2 regions of the Kitasatospora sp. NPDC001119 genome follow, and region 1 is predicted to be linked to the other one. Evidence: riboswitches for the same ligand, from Rfam matches in the RefSeq annotation. Region 1 holds a riboswitch; the other holds the start of a gene.

The links. A riboswitch is a leader RNA that binds a small molecule or an ion and turns the genes downstream of it on or off. The one in region 1 is predicted to bind glycine.
Region 2: another riboswitch for glycine. It lies ahead of gcvT (glycine cleavage system aminomethyltransferase GcvT); the one in region 1 lies ahead of gcvP (aminomethyl-transferring glycine dehydrogenase).

What each region holds. Positions count from the first base shown of each region.
Region 1 covers NZ_JBSFKI010000009.1:247,761-255,154, forward strand. The annotation lists gene ACWDD9_RS14290 (hypothetical protein) at 1-18, shown strand, start outside; gene ACWDD9_RS14295 (DUF5999 family protein) at 431-622, shown strand; gene gcvP (aminomethyl-transferring glycine dehydrogenase) at 741-3,641, opposite strand; glycine riboswitch at 3,745-3,877, opposite strand; glycine riboswitch at 3,879-3,982, opposite strand; gene ACWDD9_RS14305 (PRC and DUF2382 domain-containing protein) at 4,134-5,402, shown strand; gene ACWDD9_RS14310 (MFS transporter) at 5,619-7,115, shown strand; gene ACWDD9_RS14315 (DNA polymerase IV) at 7,257-7,394, opposite strand, start outside.
Region 2 covers NZ_JBSFKI010000043.1:8,597-15,990, reverse strand. The annotation lists gene ACWDD9_RS36360 (ABC transporter substrate-binding protein) at 1-119, opposite strand, end outside; gene ACWDD9_RS36355 (ABC transporter permease) at 206-1,192, opposite strand; gene ACWDD9_RS36350 (enhanced serine sensitivity protein SseB C-terminal domain-containing protein) at 1,639-2,562, opposite strand; gene ACWDD9_RS36345 (enhanced serine sensitivity protein SseB C-terminal domain-containing protein) at 2,679-3,482, opposite strand; glycine riboswitch at 3,692-3,793, shown strand; gene gcvT (glycine cleavage system aminomethyltransferase GcvT) at 4,023-5,144, shown strand; gene gcvH (glycine cleavage system protein GcvH) at 5,244-5,624, shown strand; gene glyA (serine hydroxymethyltransferase) at 5,705-6,973, shown strand; gene ACWDD9_RS36325 (L-serine ammonia-lyase) at 7,135-7,394, shown strand, end outside.

The DNA of each region.
Region 1 (7,394 bases):
CTGCTCGGCACCTCCTGACCCGCCGACGCCCCACGGGCCGCCGGGCCCACCCGCCCGGCGGCCCTCGACCGCGCCCGCGCGCCCGCTCCCAAACCCTCACCCAAACGGTGACCACCCGTCCGGGCCATTCGGCATGGCCCCAACGGGCCATGTCCCGACTGACCCACCGGTGCGCCTTTTCCCGTCGGCCCCACCTGAACGGGTGATCTCTACCCGGGAGTTGTGGCGCATGTCACGAAATCCCTGCGCGCGGCTCCCGGGATGCCGACACTGGGAACCAGCGTGGAAGGACCCCCTGTCCTACCCACTTGGGCGCCGGCCCACACTTGGCCGGCGCGCGGACAGGATCCGACCACCGCGGCGGCCCCGGACGGCACCACCTCCGGCGACCGCACCACGGGGAGGATCGCAGAGCGAAGCGAGGGTACGCATGTGCCAGCACCGTCCTGAGTGCCCGACGGCCGAGTCCGAGGACCGCGAGGCGGCCGTATCGGTGGCCCGTCACCCGGAGCAGGGCTGGAGCCTGCTCTGCAACGGCGTCGTCCTGTTCGAGGACACCGGCGAACTGCTGCCCGACGGCCGGGTGATCGCCCCGCGCCGCCCCGTCGCCCACGCGGCCTGACCACCCGGTCCGACCGTACGGCGGGGGCAGCCGCCGACCAGCGCAGACGGGCAGGGCCCCGGCGGAGAACTCCGCCGGGGCCCTGCCGTCCGACCCGGACCACCTGGGCCCGGTCGGGTCAGACGCCGTACTCGTCCAGCGGCGGGCAGGAGCAGACCAGGTTGCGGTCGCCGTACGCGCCGTCGATCCGGCTCACCGGCGGCCAGTACTTGTCCGCCGGGTTCACGCCCGCCGGGAAGACCGCCTCCTGCCGCGAGTAGCCGTGCGCCCAGTCGCCGGCCAGCGTGGCGGCGGTGTGCGGGGCGTTGCGCAGCGGGTTGTCGTCGGCCGCCCACTCGCCCGAGCCGACCTTGTCGACCTCGGCCCGGATGGTGATCATCGCGTCGCAGAAGCGGTCGATCTCGTGCAGGTCCTCGGACTCGGTCGGCTCGATCATCAGCGTGCCGGCCACCGGGAAGGACATCGTCGGCGCGTGGAAGCCGTAGTCGATCAGGCGCTTGGCGATGTCGTCCACCGTCACGCCCGTCTCCTTGGTCAGCGGGCGCAGGTCGATGATGCACTCGTGCGCGACCAGCCCGCCCGGACCGGTGTAGAGCACCGGGAAGTGCGGCGCCAGGCGCTTGGCGATGTAGTTGGCGTTCAGCACCGCGACCTGGGTCGCGTGCTTGAGGCCCTCGCCGCCCATCAGCCGGACGTACGCCCAGGAGATCGGCAGGATGGCCGCCGAGCCCCACGGCGCGGCCGAGATCGGGCCCACGCCGGTGGCCGGGCCGGCCTCCGGCTGCAGCGGGTGGTTCGGCAGGTACGGCGCCAGGTGGGCGCGCACCGCGACCGGGCCGACGCCCGGGCCGCCACCGCCGTGCGGGATGCAGAAGGTCTTGTGCAGGTTCAGGTGCGAGACGTCCGCGCCGAACTTGCCCGGCTTGGCCAAGCCGACCAGGGCGTTCAGGTTGGCGCCGTCCACGTACACCTGGCCGCCGGCCTCGTGCACCAGGGCGCAGATGTCGGTGATCTGGGTCTCGTACACGCCGTGGGTGGACGGGTAGGTGACCATCAGCACGGCGAGGTTGTCGCGGTGCTGCTCGATCTTCGCCTTCAGGTCCTCGACGTCCACGTCGCCGTCGACCAGGGTCTTCACCACGACCACGCGCATGCCGGCCATCACCGCGGAGGCCGCGTTGGTGCCGTGCGCCGAGGACGGGATCAGGCAGACGTCGCGCTGGGTGTCGCCGTTGGCGTGGTGGTAGGCGCGCACGGCCAGCAGACCGGCCAGCTCGCCCTGCGAGCCCGCGTTCGGCTGGATCGACACGGCGTCGTAGCCGGTCACCTCGACCAGCTGCTGCTCCAGCTGGCGGATCAGGGTCAGGAAGCCCTGGGCCTGGTCGATCGGCGCGAAGGGGTGCAGCTGGCCGAACTCCGGCCAGGTCACCGCCTCCATCTCGGTGGTCGCGTTGAGCTTCATGGTGCAGGAGCCCAGCGGGATCATGCCGCGGTCCAGCGCGTAGTCCCGGTCCGACAGGCGGCGCAGGTAGCGCAGCATGGCGGTCTCCGAGCGGTGGCTGTGGAAGACCGGGTGGGTCAGGTACTCGTCCTCGCGCAGCAGCGCGGCGGGCAGCGCGTCGGCGGCCTCGGCGACCTCGACGGCGGGGACGCCGAACGCGGCCCAGACGCCGGCCAGGTGCTCGCGGGTGGTGGTCTCGTCGGTGGAGACGGAGATCCGGTCCGCGCCGTCCTGGTGGACGTTGATGCCGTTGGCGCGGGCGGCGGCGGCGATCTCGGCGGCGCGGCCCGGGACGACGGCGGTGACGGTGTCGAAGAACTCGCCGTGCAGCAGCTCGACGCCGCCGGCCCGCAGGCCCTCGGCGAGGGCGGTGGCGTAGCGGTGGGTGCGGCGGGCGATGTCGGCCAGGCCGTCGGGGCCGTGGTAGACGGCGTACATCGAGGCCATCACGGCGAGCAGCACCTGGGCGGTGCAGATGTTGCTGGTGGCCTTCTCGCGGCGGATGTGCTGCTCGCGGGTCTGCAGCGCCAGGCGGTAGGCGCGGTTGCCGTCGACGTCGACGGAGACGCCGACCAGGCGGCCGGGCAGCGAGCGGGCGAACTCGGCGCGCACCGACAGGTAGCCGGCGTGCGGGCCGCCGAAGCCCATCGGCACGCCGAAGCGCTGCGAGGTGCCGCAGGCGATGTCGGCGCCCAGCGAACCCGGGGACTTGAGCAGGGTCAGCGCGAGCAGGTCGGCGGCGACGGCGACGATCGCGCCCAGGCCGTGCGCCTGCTCGATCACCGCGGTGAGGTCGCGGACCACACCGGTGGCGCCCGGGTACTGGAGCAGCACGCCGAAGACGCCGCGCTCGACGATCTCGGCCGGGATGCCCTCGGACAGGTCGGCGACGACGACCTCGACACCGGTCGGCACGGCACGGGTGTTGATCACCGCGACGGTCTGCGGCAGGGTCTCGGCGTCGACCAGGAAGACGCCGCCCTTGACCTTGGTGACGCGGCGGGCCAGCGCCATCGCCTCGGCGGCCGCGGTGCCCTCGTCCAGCAGCGAGGAGCCGGAGGTCGGCAGGCCGGTCAGGTCGGAGACCAGGGTCTGGAAGTTGAGCAGCGCCTCCAGGCGGCCCTGCGAGATCTCCGGCTGGTACGGGGTGTAGGCGGTGTACCAGGCCGGGTTCTCCATGACGTTGCGCAGGATCACCGGCGGGGTGAAGGTGCCGTAGTAGCCCAGGCCGATCATCGGCTGGAGCACCTGGTTGCGGCCGGCCAGCTCGCGCAGCTCGGCGAGGACCTGGGCCTCGGTCCGGCCCGCGGGCAGGTCCAGGGCGGTGATGGAGCGGATCGCCTCGGGCACCGCGGTGGCGGCGAGCTCGTCCAGCGAGCCGTAGCCGACGGACGCCAGCATCTTCTCCTGCGCGGCGGCGTCGGGGCCGATGTGGCGGTTCTCGAAGGGGCTGGCCAGCTCAAGCTCGGTGAGGGTCGAGGCGCCGGTGGGGCGTCCCGCGTTCGGCTGGGCGTTCATGGTGGTCGAGGCCTCCTGGTCACGGACCGGCGGGGGTACGCACGCCGGCCGGCCTCGCCGCTGCGGACAGCGGACGAACCTGGGCGGGCGGACCCGACAGGCCTCCCCCTCTGTCATCGGGACCTGAGAGCTTCACCCGCACGGGGCGCTGTGGGCGCTCCGTCGGCTTGCACCGTCGGTGAGGGTGGTGATCGCCGGCTTCCGCGCCGACGCTCCTGCCCTGCTTTCCAGAGTGACCTACCCCACACGGTACGGATGCCTGAGAGATTCCGGGGAGGAGTTGCTCCTTCGGCGCTCCGACCAGCGGCTTTCGCAGTCGGAGACTCTCCCGAGCGGGCTCTGCGGTCGTCGCCCAGGGTACCAGCGGGAGGCCCCCCGATCACGGGTGCGTCAGGTCGTTCGGGGTCTACGCGCGTCCCCCGGACGGTCCAGCGCGCAGCCCGTCCGGCGCACCCCGCTCGCGTCCGTCCGATTCATGGCTTTTGGTGTGAAGTGGCGGACGGAACGGGTGCTCCGGCCGCCTTCCTGCGGGAGTTCCGCAAGCTCAGCGCACGGGAGGAAAGAGTGCAGACCGACATCGACCCCCGGGACCTCATCGGTCACAAGGCCGTCGACCGCAACGGAGACAAGATCGGCACGGTCGACGAGGTCTACCTGGACGACGCCACCGGCCGGCCCGAGTGGGCCGCGGTCCGGACCGGCATCTTCGGTCGGGACGCCTTCGTCCCGCTGACCACGAGCGAGTTCGCCGGCGACGAGCTCCGGGTGCCGTACGACAAGTCGCTGGTGAAGGAGTCGCCGGACTTCGGCGTCGGCCAGCACCTGTCCCCCGCCCAGGAGCTCCAGCTGTACCGCTACTACGGGCTCGACACCCCGATGGACGGCCGCCCGAGCCACGAGAACGGGAGCCGGCCCAGGCAGGCCGACCTCGACTTCGGCACCACGGCGGCGGCCGCCGCCGCCACGACGACCGCGGCGGCCCCGGCGAAGTCGCTCACGTTCCACACCCCCGAGCGCTCCCCCGAGCCCGTTCCCGAGCCCGCCCCGGCCAGAGCCCCCGTCGCCACCGCCCCGCCCACCGCCGCCGTCACCGCCGCGGTCGCCGACAGCACCAGAACCGCCCCGGAGGCCGACATGCGGATGCTCAGCACCCCCGAGGCCACCACCGCCACCCCGGCGGCCGCCCCCGTCGCACCCACCGTGGAGCCGAGGCCGCAGTCGCAGCCCGCCCCCGCGTCTACGCCCGCCCCGGCGGCGACCGTCGGCGCCGCGCACGCCGACGGCGCCCCGTCCGCCCCCAGCGGCCCGGTCGAGATCACCTGCCGCGAGGAGCGGCTGGAGGTCACCACCGAGTGGCACACCCTCGGCACCGCGAAGCTGCGCAAGTACGTGACGACCGAACAGGTCGAGCGCCGCATCCCGGTGGTCCACGAGCGCGTCCGGGTCGAGCGGATGCCGGTCAGCGACGCCGAGCGCGCCACGCTCAGCGAGAAGGACATCGCCGAGGCCGTCGAGGAGGTCACCCTCCGCGAGGAGCGCGCGGTGGTCCGCAAGTACCTCGCGCCCGTCGAGCGGGTCCGCCTGGTCGTCGAGCGCTACACGACGGAGGAGGTGGTCCGGGAGGAGCTCCGCCGCGAGCACGTCGAGGTCCACGACACCACCGCCACCCAGAACACCTCCCCGGCCGGCTCGACCCCGCCCCCCGCCTCACCCCCCGCCACCGACTCACCCCGCCCGGCCGCACTGCGCCCGCTCGTCTGACACCACCCGCGAAGAGGGGCCCCGGACACCGTCCGGGGCCCCTCTCGCACACCCACCGCAGACGCCCCTCCCCGCCCCCGCCACCCCCACCACGGCCCTTGTCACGTACCCGACCGTTCACCTTTGCCAAAACTTAACCACTCGATATTTGACACTCTGAAGTATCTCCCTGCATGGTTACTTCAGTTCATTCACTATGTACGGGAGGAAGCAACCGTGAGTGAGGCACCACAGCCCACCACCGCGGCCGAGAAGCAGAGCAGCGCCCGGGTCCTGCCGGCCCTCATCCTGGCGATGCTGTCGTTCAGCGTGGTGCAGACCGCGGTCGTCCCGATCCTGCCCTCGCTGGCCAAGGAACTGCACGTCTCCGCGTCCAGCGTCACCTGGCTGATGACCGCCAACCTGCTCTCCGCAGCCGTGCTGACTCCCCTCCTGGGCCGCTTCGGCGACCTCCGGGGCCGCAAGCCGATGCTGCTGATCTCGCTGGCCGGCCTGGTCGCCGGTTCGGCGCTGGCGGTCAGCACCCACTCCTTCACCTGGCTGGTCGTCGCCCGTGTCCTCCAGGGCGCCGGCGGTGGCGTCCTGCCGCTGGCGATCAGCATCGTCCGTGACGAGCTGCCCAAGCAGAAGGTGACCGGCGGCGTCGCCGCCATCAGCGCCTCGATGGGCGTCGGCTCCGGCCTCGGCCTGGTCGCGACCGGTCTCCTGCTGGAGCACTGGAACTACAAGTCGATCTTCTGGATGGGCCTGGTCTTCGGCCTGATCGCGATCGCCCTGGTCGCCTTCCGCGTCCCGACCGACCCGGTGACCGACAAGGAGGGCGGCGCCGACCCGCTGGGTGCCCTCACCCTGGCCGGCTGGCTCTCCGCGCTGCTGGTCGCGGTCAGCCAGGGCAACCACTGGGGCTGGACCTCCAACAAGACGCTCGGCCTGTTCGCCGTCGCCGCCGTGGTCGCCCTGATCTGGGGGATCATCGAGACCAAGGTCGCGCACCCGCTGGTGGACATGAAGATGATGGCCCGTCCGGCCGTCGCCTTCACCAACGTGGCCGGCCTGCTCATCGGCTTCGGCATGTACGGCTCCTTCATGGTCATCAGCAACTTCGCCCAGACCCCGGAGAAGCTGACCCACTACGGCTTCACCGCCAGCGTGCTGCACGCTGGCCTCCTGCTGCTGCCGTCCGCGATCGGCTCGATGGTCGCCGCCCCGGTCGGCGCCCTGCTGATCGCCCGTCGCGGCCCGCGCCTGCCGCTGGTCCTCGGTGGCGTCCTCGGCGCCATCGCGATGGCCTACCTGGCCGTGCGCCACGGGCACGAGGGCGACATCTACACCGCCTCGGCGATCTTCGGTCTCGGTGTCGGCCTCGCCTTCGCCGCGATGCCGGCCTACATCAACGGCGCCGTCCCGGTCGAGCAGAGCGGTATCGCCAACGGCATGAACTCCGTGCTGCGCACGGTCGGTGGCGCGATCGGCACCGCCGTCATGGCCGCCATCCTGACCGGCGACACCATGAAGCTGCCGCCGCAGATCCCGCTGTCGCTGCCCACCCTGGACGCCTACAAGCACGCGTTCTGGACCGCGGCCGTGGTCTGCGTCGTCGCCGGTGTCGTCCCGTTCCTGATCCGCGGCACCAAGTCGGCCGCCACCGCGACGGTCGTCGGCGGCTCGGCCCAGCAGGACTCCAGCCCCGAGCTGGTCAAGACCGACGCCTGACGAGGCGTCCGGCCCCCGCGCTCAGGGACAGGGCGCGGGGCCCGGTCCCCGTACATCGTGAGGGCATCACGAACGCACGGGGTCCGGCACGGTGATCGGCCCCACCCGGTACTCCCCCACCGGGTGGGGCCGCTTCGCGTTTCAGGCTCCTTCCCCCGGCCCGCCGTTCCCCTCCGACACACCGTCCGGCCCCTCGTCCGGCCCCTCGTCCCGGCGCAGCGGCAGCGGCCGGGACGGTTCGAGCGCCGGGTCGTCCACCGCGAAGGTCCGTACCCGCCC
Region 2 (7,394 bases), on a different contig from region 1:
CCTCCGGTGCCGGAGGACGAGGCGGAACCGGTGTCCTTCGACGAGCTGGTGCAACCGGTCACGACCAGGACGGCGGCGGCTGCGGCCGCGGTCAGGGCGACGGTACGGGACCTACGCATGGGTGAGATCAACCCCTTGGGGATGGGAGGCGGTGAAGGAGAGCCTTGACGGCGCATCACATGATGCGTGGTCATGTGCGGCGGGATCAGTTGCTCTTGGGATCGAGGGCGTCGCGAAGACCGTCGCCGAGCAGGTTGAAGGCGAGCACGGTGACGAAGATCGCCAGACCGGGGACCACCATGTACTGGGGGTCCACCTGGTAGTACCGGATCGCGTCCTGGAGCATCCCGCCCCAGGAGGCCTGCGGCGGCTGGATGCCGACGCCGAGGAAGCTCAGCCCCGCCTCGAAGAGGATGTTGGTCGGGATCAGCAGGGTCGAGTAGACCAGGATCGGACCGACCAGGTTGGGCAGCAGCTCCTTGAACAGGATGAACGGGCCGCGGGCGCCGAGGCTGCGGGCCGCGTGGACGAACTCCCGCTCGCGCAGCGAGAGCGTCTGGCCGCGCACGATCCGGCCCATGTAGGGCCAGTTGAAGAAGCCGATCACGAAGATCAGCACCAGCATGTGCAGCGGCAGGCCGTGCAGGCCGAAGGCTCCGCCCTGGAGCGAGGTCGAGATCGCGATGGCGAAGAGCAGCAGCGGGAAGGCCAGGAAGACGTCCATCACCCGGCTGATCACGGTGTCCACCCAGCCGCCGTAGTAGCCGGCCATGATGCCGAGCACGGTGCCGATGGTGTTGGACAGCAGGGTCGCGCCGAAGGCGACCAGCAGGGAGACCCAGGAGCCCTCGATGACGCGGGTGAGCAGGTCACGGCCCTGCAGCGGGTCGATGCCGAGCGGGTGTTCGAGGCTCATGCCGCCCCAGTCGCCGAACGGCAGACCGCCGAGGTCGGCGTCCAGCAGGTCCTGGTGGAGGGCGTCCGGGTCGAGCCCGAACATCGACTCGATCGGCTTGGCCAGCACGGCGAGCATGATCAGCAGGATCACCACGACGCCGCCGGCGACGGCGGCCTTGTCCCGCTTGAAGCGGGTCCAGGCGATCTGGCCGAGGGAGCGGCCCTCGATCTTCTTGGCCGGTCCGGCGGCGGCTGCTGCCTCCGGCTCGTTCCCGGCGGTGGTCACGGATGTCATGGTCAGTTGGTCCCCTCGCCGACGGTGGCCGGCCCACGGGTGCCGGTCGCCGTCTTCGGCGGTGCGGCTGCGGACGTGCGGAGGTGCTTAGGAGGAGCGGGTGTTGACGGCAGTGCGTCGTGCACAGGCACTGCCACCACGCGGGATGGGCGTCGCGTGGACGGGCTTGTCGGCGTGCGCGCTCACCTTTGTGGGGTTCCAGCACGCGCGGTGCGTTGCGCAGAACTCTCTGCCATCCGAACTGGCTTGCGCCAGCCCTGACAACCGACAGATGCCCAACTGTGATCTGCGTGCATGCACCTCCCCGATCTTCGGCATATACCTCTTCACATGGCTGTAACTGCCATGTCAAGATGACCGGGCCGCACATCCGGAAATTCGTCCGGAAAGCATCGAAGCCGACTTGACGGACAATCAAGTCGGCTTCGGAGAATGGGTTTTGGGATTCAGCGCCCGGGGTAGCCGGGCCACGGCCGCTGCGGCTGCTGCTGCCAGCCCTGCGCCGGCGGCTGGGTGCCGTACGCGTAGCCCGGCATCGACTGCCCGGGGTACGGCGGCGGGGGCACCGGCGGGTACGGGCCGGTCGGCGGGCGACCCGCCTCCCGGTCGAAGAACGGCCGCGCGTTGGCGCGCATCCACAGCGCCACCGGGTCGTACTCGTCCGACATCGCCACCGTGGACACCGCGAGCCCCTCCGGGGCCACCGCGATCGCGCGCTGCATCAGCGCCCGCACCGCCTCCACCGCCGGCGGCGAACTCTCGTAGAGGTCAAGGCCGATGGCCAGGTACGGCTCCCCCACCGCGGGCTGCACCCAGGCCCGGCGCAGTGCCCGGACCGCGCGCACCTCGGCGGCCTGCCGCTCCAGCAGCGCGAAGAACGGCTGGGCGTTCAACTGCGGCTCGCTGAGCTTCAACGGCCCGGCCGGCAGCCGGTCCAGGCCCGCGGCGACCCGCCGGAGGTCCGCCCAGGGCACCCCGACGCCGCCGCCGGGGGCGTGCGGGTTGAGCCACAGGCCCCAGCGGGTGCGGTACAGCGAGGCCGCGATCTCCCGGCCGGAGACGACCTCGTGGGCCCGCGCCCAGCCGGAGGCGGTCAGCTGCTCGGGCGAGGTGACGGCCGGCGCGTAGCCGTGGCCGCTGATCTCCATGTTCCCGTACTGCGCGTCCGGGCTGCCCGGCGTGCCGTGCCACAGCAGCATCCAGACCCGGCCGTCCGCCAGCGCGTGCAGCAGCCGCTCGTACGCGTCGTAGCGCTCCGGCGCGACGTCGCGCAGGGCGCGCTCCAACGCGCCGGGATCAGCTCCCGGGCGCCCGGCCGGTGCCTGGCCCCAGGGCCCCGGCACACCGCCCGCTCCCGTTCCCGCACTCATGCGCCCACCTCGCCGCGCCTCTTTCCCTCAACCCGCCGACCCGTCGGCCGTCTGCACGCACCCTATGGCGCGGCACCGGCCACCGCCACGGCGACGTGCCTCTGATCCGGACCCGCTCACGCCCGCGTGTGGAAAGGCAGTACCCGGGTGAGCAGCCACTCGACCACCGGGTCGTCGGCGAGGTCGAGCAGTACGAGGTGGACGCCCCCGGGCAGCGGCGCGGTTCCCAGCGCTCGCCCGAGTGCCTCGTTCACCGCGGCCGGGTCGGCCGGGGCCGCCGGGTCCAACTGGACGCCCACGAACATCACGGTCGGTTCGCCCTCGATGCTGGCCAGCGCCCTGCGGGCGGTCAACACACCGGGCAGCGCCGACAGTTCGCTCCGGCAGGCGGCCAGGAAGTGCTCCGGGTCCTCGCCCGGCACCGGCTCGCGCAGCGCCACCCGGCCGCCGGTCGGCTCCGCGGCGCCCTCGGCCTGCTCCCAGCGGTCCTCGCGCGGGCCGCGGCGCAGCTCGGCGACCCCCTGCGGCGGCACCGGGAGGCCCACCGGCGCGTCCGGGTTCACCGCGATGCCGAGGCCCAGCGGCAGTCCGCGGGCGAACTCCCACACCGGCGCGATCGCGAAGGCCATCCCCGGCGCCTGCTGGAGGAACACCTCCTGCGAAGAGAACACCGGCACGTACGGGTCGCCGCCCAGCTCGATGGTCGGCAGGTCGAGCGCCTGGCCCTGCGGGTCGGCCCCGGCCGGCAGCGGCACCCACACCTGGCTGCGCGCCAGCACCTCGAACACCCGTGGGGTCGCGCCCGGGTCGCCCAGGGCCGCGGTCAGCACCTGCTCCAGTTCGTTGGCCGGCCAGGAGCCGCCCGCCGGCGCCTCCTCCGGTCCGCCCCACCCCTGCTGCTGCTCCACCGGGTACCCCATGCGCCGCCGATTCCGCCCTCTGCCGTCGGCCGCCCACTGCCGCACCGACGCGCAGCAGTCTAGAGGCGTGCGGGGGGTGCGGTCAGGACTCGTGTTCGGGTCCCGCGCGGTGTGACCGGGTCCCCCCTCCCCTCGTCGTCCGGGACGTGCCATGATGTGCCCGTCCGACGGCATGCGCCGCGGGCCCCCACAACTCCATACCGGCCGCTCGAACCCGCGCGGGAGAGCCCGGAGTGCCGCTCAGGCACAGCCGGCGCCGAAGGAGCAAGTCCTCCCCGGAATCTCTCAGGCACCCCTACCGCACGGGTTAGGCACATCTGGAAAGCGGCGCCCGGCCCTGTCGTGCGCCCACCCACGGTGCAAGCCGTCATGCTGTCCCCCAAGCTGGAAACGGCTGCGGGCGGCGGGGCGGTGAAGCTCTCAGGTTCGACGACAGATGGGGAGACCCACGCCGCCGCATGCCCGCGCGCAGGGTCGGCCCCCAGCGGGTCCGGTCCGGTGCGTGCACCCCTGAGTGCCCCGACCGAGGAGTTCCTGGCCATGTCGTCCCTCCGCCTGACCGCGCTCGACGCGCTGCACCGCGCCCTCGGCGCGACCATGACCGACTTCGCCGGCTGGGACATGCCGCTGCGCTACGGCAGCGAGCGCGAGGAGCACCTCGCCGTCCGCACCAAGGCCGGCCTGTTCGACCTCTCGCACATGGGCGAGATCACCGTCACCGGCCCGCAGGCCGGCGAGATGCTGGACCACGCCCTGGTCGGCTTCGTCTCCGCGCTGGGCGAGCTGCGCGCCCGCTACACCATGATCTGCGCCGAGGACGGCGGCATCCTGGACGACCTGATCGTCTACCGCCTGCGCGAGGACGCCTTCCTGGTCGTCGCCAACGCCTCCAACGCCCAGCTGGTCCTCGACGAGCTGATCGCCCGTGCCAAGGGCTTCGACGCCGTCGTCACCGACGACCGCGACACCTACGCGCTGATCGCCGTCCAGGGCCCGGAGGCCACCGGCATCCTGGCCGACACCACCGACGCCGACCTGCCCGGCCTGAAGTACTACGCGATCCTCCCAGCCTTCGTGGCCGACCGCGAGGTGCTGCTCGCCCGCACCGGCTACACCGGCGAGGACGGCTTCGAGATCTTCTGCCACCCGGCCGACGCCGAGCCGGTCTGGCAGGCGCTGACCGCCGCCGGCGCGGACCGCGGCCTGGTCCCCTGCGGCCTGTCCTGCCGCGACACGCTGCGCCTGGAGGCCGGCATGCCGCTGTACGGGCACGAGCTGTCCACCGACCTGACCCCGTTCGACGCCGGCCTGGGCCGGGTCGTCCGCTTCGACAAGACCACCAACGAGGGCGCCTTCGTCGGCCGCAAGGCCCTGGAGGCGGCCGCCGCCGCGGCCGAGACCAACCCGCCGAAGGTGCTGGTCGGCCTGGTCTCCGACGGCAAGCGGGTGCCGCGCGCCGAGTACACCGTGGTCTCCACCGAGGGCGAGCCGATCGGCCGGATCACCTCCGGCGCGCCGTCCCCGACCCTGGGGCAGCCGATCGCGATGGCCTACGTCGACGCCGCCCACGCCGCCCCCGGCACCACCGTCGCGGTGGACGTGCGCGGCAAGCACGAGCCCGTCAGGGTCGTGGCGCTGCCGTTCTACAAGCGCGCCCGCTGACCCCTCGCACGCCCCCCGTTTTCCCATACGCGCACGTCGCAGCCGTCCGCGCGGCGGCCCGCTTCGTCGTACCCGCTTCCCATCCTGGAGAATGACGCCATGAGCAACCCCCAGCACCTTCAGTACACCAAGGAGCACGAGTGGCTGACGGCCGCCGTGGACGGTGTCTCCACGATCGGTATCACCAAGCACGCCGCGGACGCGCTCGGTGACATCGTCTACGTGCAGCTGCCCGAGGTCGGCGAGACCGTGACCGCCGGCGAGACCTGTGGCGAGCTGGAGTCCACCAAGTCGGTCAGCGACCTGTTCTCCCCGGTGACCGGCGAGGTCACCGAGGTCAACCCGGACGTCCTGGACAACAACGCCCTCGTCAACAGCGACCCCTTCGAGGGCGGCTGGCTGTTCAAGGTGCGCGTCGAGGCCACCGACGAGCTGCTCAGCGCCGACGAGTACGACGCGCTCACCAACCCCCAGGGCTGAGCCCCCGACGGGACGGGCCGCCGCACCGCGGTCCGTCCCGCCCTGGCCCCTTTCCCTCCTCCTCCCGGGAAGACCACACCATGACTGTTCTCAACCAGTCCCTGCACGCCCTCGACCCGGAGATCGCCGCCGCGGTCGACGCCGAGCTGCACCGCCAGCAGACCACCCTGGAGATGATCGCCTCCGAGAACTTCGCCCCGGTGGCGGTCATGGAGGCCCAGGGCTCGGTGCTCACCAACAAGTACGCGGAGGGCTACCCCGGCCGCCGCTACTACGGTGGCTGCGAGCACGTCGACGTGGTCGAGCAGATCGCGATCGACCGCATCAAGGCCCTGTTCGGGGCCGAGCACGCCAACGTCCAGCCGCACTCCGGCGCGCAGGCCAACGCCGCCGCGATGTTCGCGCTGATCCAGCCGGGCGACACCATCCTGGGCCTGAGCCTGGCCCACGGCGGTCACCTGACCCACGGCATGAAGATCAACTTCTCCGGCAAGCTCTACAACGTGGCCGCGTACCACGTGGACGAGAAGACCGGCCAGGTCGACATGGCCGAGGTCGAGCGCCTCGCCAAGGAGCACCAGCCGAAGCTGATCATCGCCGGCTGGTCCGCCTACCCGCGCCAGCTCGACTTCGCCGCGTTCCGCCGGATCGCCGACGAGGTCGGCGCGCTGCTCATGGTGGACATGGCGCACTTCGCCGGCCTGGTGGCCGCCGGGCTGCACCCGAACCCGGTGCCCTACGCGGACGTGGTCACCACCACGACCCACAAGACCCTGGGCGGCCCGCGCGGCGGCGTCATCCTGTCCAAGGCCGAGTTCGCCAAGAAGATCAACTCCGCGGTCTTCCCCGGCCAGCAGGGCGGCCCGCTGGAGCACGTGATCGCCGGCAAGGCGGTCGCCTTCAAGGTCGCGGCCTCCGAGGAGTTCAAGGAGCGCCAGCAGCGCACCCTGGACGGCGCCCGCATCCTCGCCGAGCGCCTGCTCCAGGCCGACGTGGCCGAGGCCGGCGCCAGCGTGCTCTCCGGCGGCACCGACGTCCACCTGGTCCTGGTCGACCTGCGCAACAGCCAGCTCGACGGCCAGCAGGCCGAGGACCGGCTGCACGAGGTCGGCATCACCGTCAACCGCAACGCCATCCCGAACGACCCGCGCCCGCCGATGGTCACCTCGGGCCTGCGCATCGGCACCCCGGCCCTGGCCACCCGCGGCTTCCAGGCCGAGGACTTCCGCGAGGTCGCCGACATCATCGCCGAGGCGCTCAAGCCCGCCTTCGACGAGACCGTCGCCGACGCGCTGAAGGCCCGGGTCTCCGCCCTGGCCGCGAAGTACCCGCTCTACCCGAACCTCTGATCACTCCGGTGATCGTTCGGGCGGGGTGACCGGCCTCACCCCTCCGGCGTACCAGGCACCCCGGGGCACCGCGCACACTGGAAGTGCGCGCGGTGCCCCGTCCCGTGTCGGCCCCTCCCTGCCCGCAAGTCCTTCCACGCGACCAGACAAGGACGTCCCCCGTGGCCATCAGCGTCTTCGACCTCTTCTCCATCGGCATCGGCCCGTCGAGCTCCCACACCGTGGGCCCGATGCGCGCCGCCCGGATGTTCGCCCGCCGACTGCGCACCGAGGACCTGCTGGACCGGGTGACGGGCGTACGGGCCGAGCTGTACGGCTCGCTCGGCGCCACCGGCCACGGCCACGGCACCCCGAAGGCCGTCCTGCTCGGCCTGGAGAACGCCTCGCCCCGCACCGTCGACGTCGACCAGGCCGACAAGGA